Litorilinea aerophila: one gene and its partners. The protein of the gene in region 2 interacts with the protein of the main gene of each other region in a pairwise test. Links are inferred from orthologs where the notes say so. Each region holds a gene or a part of one and is shown on either strand. Other genes may lie near its edges.

The links. The genes of interacting proteins can lie anywhere in the genome.
Region 1: the proteins of lpdA (region 2) and FKZ61_RS21695 interact in binary tests that used the Escherichia coli proteins (3 or more experiments, as listed by UniProt). The link is inferred for Litorilinea aerophila from one-to-one orthologs.
Region 3: the proteins of lpdA (region 2) and odhB interact in binary tests that used the Escherichia coli proteins (3 or more experiments, as listed by UniProt). The link is inferred for Litorilinea aerophila from one-to-one orthologs.

The regions. Positions count from the first base shown.
Region 1 is NZ_VIGC02000041.1:14,966-18,691, reverse strand. What follows is about bases 494-3,616. They hold FKZ61_RS21695 (ATP-dependent helicase), read right to left. Parts: upstream 3,222-3,616; coding sequence 765-3,221; downstream 494-764. Other genes in these bases: rsgA (ribosome small subunit-dependent GTPase A), read right to left, coding at 3,286-3,616; FKZ61_RS21700 (AI-2E family transporter), read right to left, coding at 494-754. In the rest of the region: more of FKZ61_RS21700, read right to left, coding at 1-493; more of rsgA, read right to left, coding at 3,617-3,726. UniProt on the Escherichia coli protein: A helicase with DNA-dependent ATPase activity. Unwinds DNA duplexes with 3'-5' polarity. Translocates on single-stranded DNA with 3'-5' polarity. Initiates unwinding more efficiently from a nicked substrate than double-stranded DNA.
Region 2 is NZ_VIGC02000018.1:78,038-81,523, reverse strand. Bases 304-3,186 are described here. They hold lpdA (dihydrolipoyl dehydrogenase), read right to left. Parts: upstream 2,521-3,186; coding sequence 1,087-2,520; downstream 304-1,086. Other genes in these bases: FKZ61_RS14440 (dihydrolipoamide acetyltransferase family protein), read right to left, coding at 2,661-3,186; FKZ61_RS14450 (acyl-CoA thioesterase), read right to left, coding at 512-979; FKZ61_RS14455 (MBL fold metallo-hydrolase), read right to left, coding at 304-326. Outside these bases: more of FKZ61_RS14455, read right to left, coding at 1-303; more of FKZ61_RS14440, read right to left, coding at 3,187-3,486. UniProt on the Escherichia coli protein: Lipoamide dehydrogenase is a component of the glycine cleavage system as well as of the alpha-ketoacid dehydrogenase complexes.
Region 3 is NZ_VIGC02000052.1:1,875-5,323, forward strand. What follows is about bases 494-3,339. They hold odhB (2-oxoglutarate dehydrogenase complex dihydrolipoyllysine-residue succinyltransferase), read right to left. Parts: upstream 2,636-3,339; coding sequence 1,352-2,635; downstream 494-1,351. Other genes in these bases: FKZ61_RS23025 (30S ribosomal protein S1), read right to left, coding at 494-927; FKZ61_RS23035 (2-oxoglutarate dehydrogenase E1 component), read right to left, coding at 2,730-3,339. Outside these bases: more of FKZ61_RS23025, read right to left, coding at 1-493; more of FKZ61_RS23035, read right to left, coding at 3,340-3,449. UniProt on the Escherichia coli protein: E2 component of the 2-oxoglutarate dehydrogenase (OGDH) complex which catalyzes the second step in the conversion of 2-oxoglutarate to succinyl-CoA and CO(2).

The DNA of each region.
Region 1 (3,726 bases), on a different replicon or contig from region 2:
CCCCCAGGAGGCCCAGGCTTACGCTCACCACGATGCCGATCACCAGGGCCAGCAGCACCTGACCCCGCAGGTAGGCATCCCAGATGCGCCCAATCTCCCGCATGAGCCGTTCCACGTCGTGACGGTAGCCCGGCTGCTGGGCGATCTCACTGATGGCCGCAGCAAAGCGGGGCGCATCGTTGGAGATGTAGATGGAGAGGATAAAGACCAGGAAACCGACCCCCACCGTGTTGACCGTGGCCTGCACGGCCTGGGCCATGAGCAGCCCGCCCCGGCTCACCACCGACTGAATGGCGGACCGGGCCTGGTTGGCCAGCTCCGCCCAGTCCAGGCCGGGCAGTACCGTGTCCAGGCTCCACTGGTATGGGCCAATGGTGATGGTGCGGCTGCTCCACTCCTGCAACATAGCCTGGCCCTGGTCCACCAGGCGCGGGATCAGCTCGGGCAGGACGCGGCTGAGCTTCACCACCTGATCCACCACCACAAAGCCCAACAGCACGCCCCCACCGATCCAGAACAGGAGCAGGGCACCGTAGACCAGGAAGACGCTCTGCCCCCGGGACAGGCGGGTGTGGGAGGTCAGCCAGGTGATGAGGGGGTTGAGGAGATAGGCCAGGATGGCCGCCATGATCAACGGCGGCAGCAGGGACTGAAAACGCCAGATGATCAGCGCCAGCAAGATCAGGGCCACGCTGGCCACAATGGCTTTGGTGGTGGTGCTCCAGGGAGGCGACTGGGAAGGCTGCTCGGCCATGGGGATCGCTTCAGAGTTTTTCCAGGCCGGCCAGGGAAGCCAGCAATTTCTTGACGCCGATCCCCGGGAAGGCCACGGTGACCTCTTCATCGTCGCCCACCCGGGTGCTTTCAATCACCGTGCCCACGCCAAAGCGGGCATGGCGCACGCTGTCCCGCCGTTTGAATTGGGTCTCGGCTTCCGCTGACCGGGCGGAAGGGCGTTGGATGCGGGGGGCAGGGCCCGAAGGGCCGGGAGACCAGTAGGTGGCCGCGGCCGCTTCTCGCCGCCGACCATCGCCCGGGGCACGCTGCCCTCTGGCAGCACCCGCGCGCGGTTGACGTTCGGGCCCGGCATCCCACCGGGTTGCCCGCTCGTAGGCGGCAGCACGGCGGCTCTGCCGGTCCACCATGCCCCGAAGCAGGTGGGGGGGAATCTCCTGCAGAAAGCGGCTGGGGGTCTGGACTTCGCTGCCGCCCCACAGGCTGCGGCGGAAGGCGTGGACCAGGTAGAGCCGGCGCTTGGCCCGGGTGATGCCCACGTAGCAGAGGCGGCGCTCTTCGTCCATATCCTCGGGGTCCTCGCTTTCCAGGCTGCGGCTGTGGGGCAGGATGCCATCCTCCATGCCCACGATGAAGACCACCGGGAACTCCAGCCCTTTGGCCGTGTGGAGGGTCATCAGGGTAACCGCACCGCCGGGGCTGCCGTCATCGGCCGCGTCCAGTTGATCCTGGTCGCTGACCAGGCTGATCTCTTCCAGGAAGAGGGACAGGGGAGTGGTCTCGGGCGGGATACCGTCGGCAGTGACCATGCCCTGGGTGTAGTGCACAGCCACGCTCCGCAGCTCCTGGAGGTTGGCAAAGCGCTCCTCGCCCTCGTCGGTGCCATCCCGCAGCGCGGCCACGTATCCCGATTCCTGGAGCACCGCGTCCAGGAGCTCGGCCACGCTGGCATAGTGGCCCTGCTGGTTGCGCCGGATCCACCCTTCCAGCAGGCTGGCAAATTCCACCAGGGCATTCTCGGCCCGTTTGCCCAGGGGAGGGGCCTTGTAGGCCACGCGGGGCAAGGCGATCCCCATCACCCGGGAGACATACTCGGGCCCGTGGTGGAGGATCTGGAGGGCCACATATTCGCTCACGCCCAGGTCTGCGGCCCAGTCCTTGAGCGCGGCGTAGGTCTTGACGCCGATGCCCCGGGGCGGCTCGTTGATGACCCGGTCCAGGGAGACGGTGTCGGCAGGGTTGTGGACCAGGCGCAGGTAGGCCAGGGCGTCCTTGATCTCCTTCCGTTCGTAGAAGCGGGTGGCGCCGATGAGCCGGTACTTGAGCTGCCGGCCCACGAAGGCTTCCTCCAGGGCGCGGCTCTGGGCGTTGGTCCGATACATGACCGCGATGTCCCCCAGCTCGAAGGCCCGCACGCCAGGAGGGCCCGCCACCAGACGCTCGATCTCGTCGCAGACGTAGGCCGCCTCTTCCACCTCGTTGTAGGCTTCGTAGACGGTCACGGCCACGCCCTGGCCGTTCTCGGTGAAGAGCTGTTTGGGGGTGCGGTTGCGGTTGTGGGCGATGACCGCGTTGGCCACATCCAGGATGGTCTGGGTGCTGCGGTAGTTCTGCTCCAGCATCACCACCCGGGCTTCGGGGTAATCCTCCCGGAAGCGCATGACGTTGCGGTAATCGGCCCCCCGGAAGCGGTAGATGGACTGATCCTCGTCGCCGACGACGAAGAGGTTCCGCTTTCCCTCCGGTTCGTTCACCAGCAGCCGCAAGAGCTCATACTGGGCCGTGTTGGTGTCCTGGAATTCGTCCACCAGCAGATACTGCCACTTGCGCTGGTACTTGATGCGCAGATCCTCCCGGCTGCGCAGGAGGAGGACGACCTTCATGAGCAGGTCGTCGAAGTCCATGGCGTTGTTGAGCTGGAGGGCCTCCTGGTAACGGGTGTAGACCCGGCCGGCGATCTCTTCGAAGTAGCTGGCCGTTTGCAACCCGTCAGGGGTGATCAGCTCGTTCTTTTGGCGGCTGATGAAGACGCGGATGGCCTGGGGGCTGTAGCGCTTTTCGTCCAGGTTCATCTCCCGCAGCACGGCCCGCACCAGGGCGAGCTGATCCGCGCTGTCGTAGATGAGCCAGTTGCGCTGATAGCCGATGGCCTCGGTCTCCACCCGCAACACCCGCGCGCAGATGCTGTGGAAGGTGCCGATGGTGAGGCCGCCCAGGCGGGAAGGGCCGCCGGGCAGGGGTGGCCCGAACTTCTCTGCCAGGAGCGCCTCCACCCGTTCCCGCATCTCCCGCGCGGCTTTGTTGGTGAAGGTCACCGCCAGGATGTTCCAGGGCGCGATGCCTGCCTCTTCCAGCAGGTAGGCGATGCGCCGGGTGAGGACCCGGGTCTTGCCGGAGCCAGGCCCGGCCAGCACCAGGACAGGGCCATGTACGGTCCGCACCGCTTCAGCCTGCTGGGGATTCAGATCGGTCAGGATGTCTACCATGATGGTTCGTTTCTGGCAACAGTATGCTGGTGCGTAGGGACGACGTCGGCCGCCTATTTGTCGCCTATTCGTCGCCGTGCAACAGGCGCAGATAACTCTCGTAGCGCTCCCGTCGAATCTTGCCCGCCTCCACCGCGGCCCGGACCGCACAGCCCGGCTCGTGGTCGTGGGTGCAGTTGGGATAGCGACAATCGTTGACGAAAGGCTTGATATCCACAAAATAGAAACCCAGATCGGCCGGGTCGATCTCGTAGAGGCCCAGTTCCCGGATGCCAGGCGTATCAGCCACAAAGGTCCGTCGGCCGAAGGGCAGATGAAAGAGCTGGGCGGCCCGGGTGGTGTGGCGGCCCTTGTCCAGAAAGTCCCGCAGGTCGCCGGTCCGCAAATTCAGGTCCGGGTGGATGGCGTTGAGCAGGCTGCTCTTGCCCACGCCGCTGGGACCGGTCACCACCGTGATGCGGTCCAGGAGCAGGTCCCGGAGCTCGTCGATGCCGGCCCGGGTGAC
Region 2 (3,486 bases):
AGGCGACGGTAGAGCTGTATTGCCAGACGTGACGGCTCCCGAAGCAGGGGCACCGTGCGCCGGCTGGCATAGATGGGCACGTGGGGGTATCGGGCCCGCAGTGCCGGCAGGCCCCCCATGTGATCCTCGTGGGCGTGGGTGACGACAATGCTGTCGATGTGGAGTGGGTTCAACACCCGGAGCAACTGGCGCGCCGTACAGGGTGGACCGGCGTCGATCAGGAGCCCATCCACCCAGTAGGCGGTTGTCCAGTCGATGGGGCGGCCCAGGAACCCTCGCGCCATCCGAATGGCAATGACCGGGCCGTGATGTTCAACGTGAATCATGTTCGGTCAACCCACTACATCGTCACGCCTCTACCTTAGTAAATCCCGGCAGTAAATCCCGGCAGAAATTCGCCGATGGTTTCCACCAGAGGTAGTGCCGCCGAATTTCTGCCGTGGTATTTACGGCAGACTGTATTAGTATTGTAGCGTGGGGCCATGGATTTGTACAGAGCCAGATGGCGGCCTCATTCTTCCTGCCGGGCCAGGGCCGCCAGGCGCTGGGCGCCAGCCTGCAGACGTTCCACCACCTGGGGCGGAATTTTGGCCATGCGCCCGTCCAGGTCCACGCAAATGTGTTCGCTGCTGCCCGTGGCCAGCAGGGTCTCGTCCGCCGTGTTGTGGATGGCGTATTCGAAGCGGACAAAGCGGCTGCGCAGGCCGGCCAGCCAGGTGGTCACCCGGACAGTGTCGCCAAAGTGGGCGGCGGCCCGATACTCCGCGTGGATGCCGGTGACGGCGAAATGGTGGCCTGTGGCCGCGATCTCCGTGTAGGGCATGCCGGCGGCCTCCATCCAGGCCACCCGACCTGCCTCGAACCAGACGATGTAGGCCGCGTGGTGCACGACCCCCATCAGGTCCGTCTCTGCAAAGCGTACCGGAATCTCCAGGCTGGCCTTCGCCTGCTGCCAGCGTGGGTCGGTCTGTTTGTCCATGTTGTGGCTACCCATAAGATGTGGCTCCCCGTGATTCCATCGGGCCGGTCCATCCGCCAGGGCGCACACCATCGGGGCAGGCCCGGGGCGTGCGCCCTGGAACCGGCTCACATGTGAATGGGGTGGCCTTCTACCGCGTGAGCCGCCTCCATGATCACCTCGCTCAGGGTGGGGTGGGCATGGACGGTTCGGGCGATCTCCGCGGGGGTGATCTCCATGAACTGGGCCAGGCTCAGCTCAGGCAACAGCTCGGTCACGTCCGGCCCCACCAGGTGTGCGCCCAGGATCTCGCCGTATTTGGCGTCGGCGATGATCTTGACAAAGCCCACCTTGGCTTCCAGGGCCCGGGCCTTGCCGTTGGGCATGAAGGGGAACTTGCCCACCTTGATCTGGTACCCGGCTTCCTTGGCCTGGGCCTCGGTCATGCCCAGGCTGGCCACCTGGGGCTGGCAGTAGGTGCAGCGGGGCATGAAGATGTACTTTTCATGGGGGATGGGCAGCGTTTCCACCCCCGCGATGGTTTCGGCCGCGACGATGCCCTGGGCACTGGCCACGTGGGCCAGGGCCAGCTTGCCCGTGCAGTCGCCGATGGCGTAGATGTGGGGGACGTTGGTGCGCATCACCTCGTCGATCTGGATGTAGCCCCGCTGATCCAGCTCGACACCGGCGGCATCCAGGCCAGCCTTGTCCGTGTTGGGCTGGATGCCGATTGCCATGAGCACCTTGTCGGCGTTTAGTTCCTGGACCTCGTCGTTCTTGAGGTTGCGGACGGTCACCTTCACTCCCTGGTCGGTGATCTCTACCCCTTCGGTGCGGGTGCTCACCAGGGTTTTGATGCCCTTGCGGCGAAATTCCTTCTGGACCTCGGCAGAGACCTCCGGGTCTTCCAGGGGCAGGAGCTGATCCAGCATCTCCACCACGGTGACGTCCACGCCGTAGGTGTTGTAGAGGTAGCTGAACTCCATGCCGATGGCGCCGGAGCCCACCACCACCAGCTTCTCGGGCAGGTTCTCCATGACCAGCGCGTCCCGGTATTGGATGATGCGCTCGCCGTCGATTTCGATGCCCGGCAGCCCTCGGGCCCGGGCGCCCACGGCGACGATGAAGTGGGCGGCGGTCACATCCCGTTCACCGGCCTCGGGCTTGAACTCCGACGGCTCCACGTGGAGGGTGTGGGGATCCACAAAACGGCCGTGCCCTTCGATGACGTCGATTTTGTTCTTGCGCATGAGGAAGTTGACGCCCTTGGCCTGGCGGTCGGCGATGTCCCGGCTGCGTTTCACCGCGCTGGAAAAGTCTACCGTCAGGTTCTCGAAGGTAAAGCCAAAATCCTTGGCGCTGTGGAGGGTCTCCAGCACTTCGGCGTTGTGGATCAGGGCTTTGGTGGGGATGCAGCCCCAGTTGAGGCAGACGCCACCCAGGTTTTCCCGCTCCACCAGCGCGGTCTTCAGGCCCAGCTGGGCAGCCCGGATGGCCGCGACGTAGCCGCCGGGGCCGCTACCCAATACGATGACATCATAATCGTAGTTGTGATTGCTCATGCTCTCTCCTCAGCGGTGATAAGACCCTTCTTGCCGTAGAGTCATCTGCGGTTCATTCCCTGTTATGGTACATGAAATCGGCCCGTTTCCAGAATTTGGGACGGCCCACCACGCGGTCCAAGTCGTGGACATGGGGTTGGTTATGCCAGTTCCAGGGGCCACTCCTCCAGCGTCTCCTTGATGATCGCCACAAACCGGTCCGCCTGGGCGCCGTCCAGGATCCGATGATCGAAGGTGAAGCTGAGGTAACACATGGGGCGGATGACGATGGCATCGTCGGCGCTGGGCAGCAGCGAATCGTTGCCGCTGCGCACCACGGGTCGCTTGACAATGGCGCCGATGCCCAGGATGCCGGCCTGGGGCTGGTTGATGATGGGCGTGCCGATGAGGCTGCCGGAAACCCCATGGTTGGTGATGGTGAAGGTGCCGCCTCGGGTGGCGTCCGGTGGGAGGGTCCCCGCGCGGGCCTGGTCGGCCAGCTCGGCCACCGCCCGGGCCAACCCTTGCAGGCTTTTTTCATCCGCGTCTCGAATGACGGGAACGATGAGGCCATCGTCCAGGGCCACCGCCACGCCAATGTGGACCCGACGGCACAGGATGATGCCGCCCGGGTCGCCCTCCTGGAAGCGGGCGTTCACCTCGGGCACGGCCTTCAGCGCCCGGGCGGCGGCGGCCACAAAATAGGGCGTGAAGGTCAAACGCAGGCCTCTGGCCGCATACTGGGCCCGATGGGCCTCCCGGTGGCGCACCACCGCGGTCATATCGGCTTCGAAGATGGTGGTCACATGGGGGCTGGTCTGCTTGCTCTGCACCATGTGGCGGGCGATGGCGCGTCGCATGGCCGTGAGGGGCATGAGTACTTCGTCGGCCTGGGGCGGAAGGGGCGAAGGCCCCGCGGGCATGGCCGGCGACACAGGCGCGGCGGCCCGCCGCGCCGCCAGGAAACGCAGGACGTCCTGCTTGGTG
Region 3 (3,449 bases), on a different replicon or contig from region 2:
GACCAGCCCTTCAATGCCCAGCGGGATGCGGACAAAGATGCCAAAGTCCACCACGTTGGTGACTTCCCCTTCCAGCAAGTCGCCCGGCTGGTAGAGGGTGGGCAACAACTTCCAGGGGTTGGGCAGCACGGCCTGTCGATTCAGGCTGATCCGCTCCCGTTTGCGGTCGATCTTTTCGACCAAGACCTCCACCTCGTCGCCCGGCTTGAGGACATCGCCCGGGTGTTCCACCCGCTGCCAGTCCAGCTTGGAGACGTGGATGAGGCCGGTGACGCCGCCCAGATCCACGAAGGCGCCGAAGTCGGTGACGTTTTCCACCCGTCCCCGTACCACGTCGCCCACCGAAAGCTCCTGGAGGCGCTTCTCCCGCAGGGCTTCTTCGGCAGCCTTGGCCGAGAAGACCAGCCGCCGGCGCCGTCGGTCCACCTCGATGGCCTTGAGCTTGAGGGTGGTGCCCACCAGCTCTTCCTTGCGCCGGGTGCGCTCCTCTGGGTTGCGCACGAATTTCAGGGCCGGAATCTGGGAGTTGGGGATGAAGCCTTCCAGGCGGCCGTAGCGTACCAGAACGCCGCCCTTGTTGTGGCCCGTCACCTCCAGCTCCACAATCTCCTGGCTTTCCAGGAGTTCGGTAGCCCGGATCCAGTCCTCTTCCTCCAGGCCACGACGCAGCGAGACCCGCAGTTCCTCGTCCTGCTCCTGGCGCAGCACATACACGGGTACCGCATCGCCGACCTTCAAATTGGCCAGGTAGCTCTCTTCCACCCGGCTCAAATCGGAACCCGGAATGACCGCATCGCGTTTGGCGCCCACATCCACGAGGATCGAGTCCTTGTTGATCCAGAGCACTTCTCCCCGCAGCAGTTCACCCCGTTCGGGCTGGTGGTAAGGGTATTCGTTGAGGAGGGCGGCAAAGTCCATCTCGGTCATCTCCGCTTCCTCCTGCCCCTTTTCCTCCTGCCTTTTAACGGGTGGCTGCGCTGGCTCCTCCTGATGATTTTGGGGAGCCTCCTGGGCGTGCTCCGGCTGTTGTGTGTGATCGTGTGCGTTTGCGTGATGCTCCTCTTCGGGTGTCACCTCCGCATTGATCAAGCGTTCTTCGACTATCACTGTTAAACTTAACTTCTCCTTTCTGTATTCTCGCATGCTGAAACCGGTTGCCCAGCTCCAGCATGCAAGGCGATTATACAGGACTTTGGACACAAATTGAATAGGCTAGGATACATTTCCGGGATACATTTCGCTGCAGAAGCGAAGGCGTGGGGAAACGAAGCAGAGGCGCCGAAGCGCCCCTGCCGTCACCACTATCCGGTTCTTGCCCTCGCCTGTCCCTTGCGTCCAGGGATGTCCTGTATCAGCCTTCTAATAAGAGACGTTCCGGGTCCTCGATCAGTTCCTTCACCTTGACCAGGAATTGGACGGCCTCCCGGCCATCCACGATGCGGTGGTCGTAGGTGAGGGCCAGGTACATCATGGGGCGGATCACGATTTCGCCGTTGACCACCACCGGCCGCTGCTCGATCTTATGCAGGCCCAGAATGCCCACCTGGGGCGGGTTGAGGATGGGCGTGCTCAGGAGGGAGCCGAAGACGCCGCCGTTGGTGATGGTGAAGGTGCCGCCCCGCAGCTCCTCCAGGGTCAAGCTGCCTTCCCGGGCCCGGCGGGCCATGTCGTCGATGGCCTGCTCGATCTGGGCGAAGGACATGCGATCTGCGTCCCGCAGGACCGGCACCACCAGCCCTTCCTCGGCGCCCACCGCGATGCCGATGTCGTAGTAGTGCTTGAGAATGATGTCGTTGCCGTCGATGGAGGCGTTCAGCGGGGGAAAGGCCTTGAGCGCGCCGATGGTTGCCTTGACGAAGAAGGACATGAAGCCCAGTTTCACGCCGTGACGCTGCTGGAAAGCCTCCCGGTGTCGCTGGCGCATCTCCATGACCGCGGACATGTCCACCTCGTTGAAGGTGGTCAGCATGGCGGCCGTCTGCTGGGCCTGGACCAGCCGTTCGGCGATGGTTCGGCGCCGGCGGGACATGCGGATCCGCTCCTCCCGGCGGCCGGGTTCGGCCGAAGGGGCCGGGCTTTCGGGGGCGGCAGCCTCCCGCGCGGGCGAGGGAGCCTGGCCATCCCGGGAGCGTTCCTGGCTGCGCAGATATTGGGCCACGTCCTCTTTGGTCACCCGGCCGCCTGGACCGGCGCCGCTGACCTGGCTCAGGTCCACCCCTTCCTGGGCAGCCATGCGCTGGGCGACCGGCGTGGCCCGGGTCTCAGGAGACTCTGCCCGGGGGGCTGTCTTTGCCTCCGGTTTCGCTTCGGGTTTCGTCTCGGCCCGCTCCTGGGCCTTATCCTTCCCTGCCGCCTCTTCCTGGGCTGGCGGGGCTTCCTGGGGGGCGGCGGCGCCCTCCGCCTCCTCGATGTAGGCCAGCACGTCGCCCACCTGGACGTCTTCCCCGGCCTGGTGCTGGATGCGGGCCAGCACCCCGTCGGCCTCCGCGGTCACCTCCAGGTCGATCTTGTCCGTTTCCAGGGAGACCAGGGGCTCGCCCACGGTCACCCGGTCGCCTTCCTGTTTCAGCCAGCGGGCGACGGTGGCTTCTACGACCGACTCGCCCAGTTCTGGCACGACTACCTCTATCGCCATATATGCTACCTCTCTGGTTGTCAGTCCGAAGTCCGAAGTCCTAAGTCCGAAGTCTGAAGTCCTGAGTCCGGAGCCTGAAGTCCTGACCCCGGACTCAGGACTGTGGACTCCGGACTCCGGACTCCGACCTCTGGACTTCTTCTTCGGGCAAGGGGGTGAACGCCTGCTCCACGATGCGGGCCTGGTTGACCTGATGCCAGGCCGCCGAGCCTTCCGCGGGGCTGGCCCGACGGGGACGTCCCACATAGTGGAGGGGGCGACCGTCCGCCAGCAGGCTGGCCAGGTGGGGCCGCACAAATTCCCATGCGCCCATGTTCTGGGGCTCCTCCTGTAGCCAGACCACCTCCTGGGCGCCGGCGTAACGCTCCAGGATCTCCCGCACTTCTGCCTCTGGGAAGGGGTAGAGCTGCTCCACCCGCACCAGGGCGACCTCTGGCCGCTCTTTGCGGAAGGAGGAACTCACCAGGTCCACGTAGACCTTGCCGCTGCAGAAGATCAGGCGGCGGATGCCTTCGGGGGCCTCCCGGGCCTGGGGGTCGTCCAGGACGGGCTGCCAGCGCCCTTCGGCCAGCTCCCGCAGGGTGGACATGGCCAGGGGATGACGCAGCAGGCTCTTGGGCGTCATCACCACCAGGGGCAGCGGGTCTGTGCGCAGGAGCAAGGCCTGACGGCGCAGCAGGTGGAAATACTGGGCCGCAGTGGTGCAGTTGGCAATGCGCATGTTGGTCTCTGCGGCGAGCTGCAGGAAGCGCTCCAGCCGGCCGCTGGAGTGATCCGGCCCCTGGCCTTCGTAGCCGTGGGGCAGGAGGAGGAC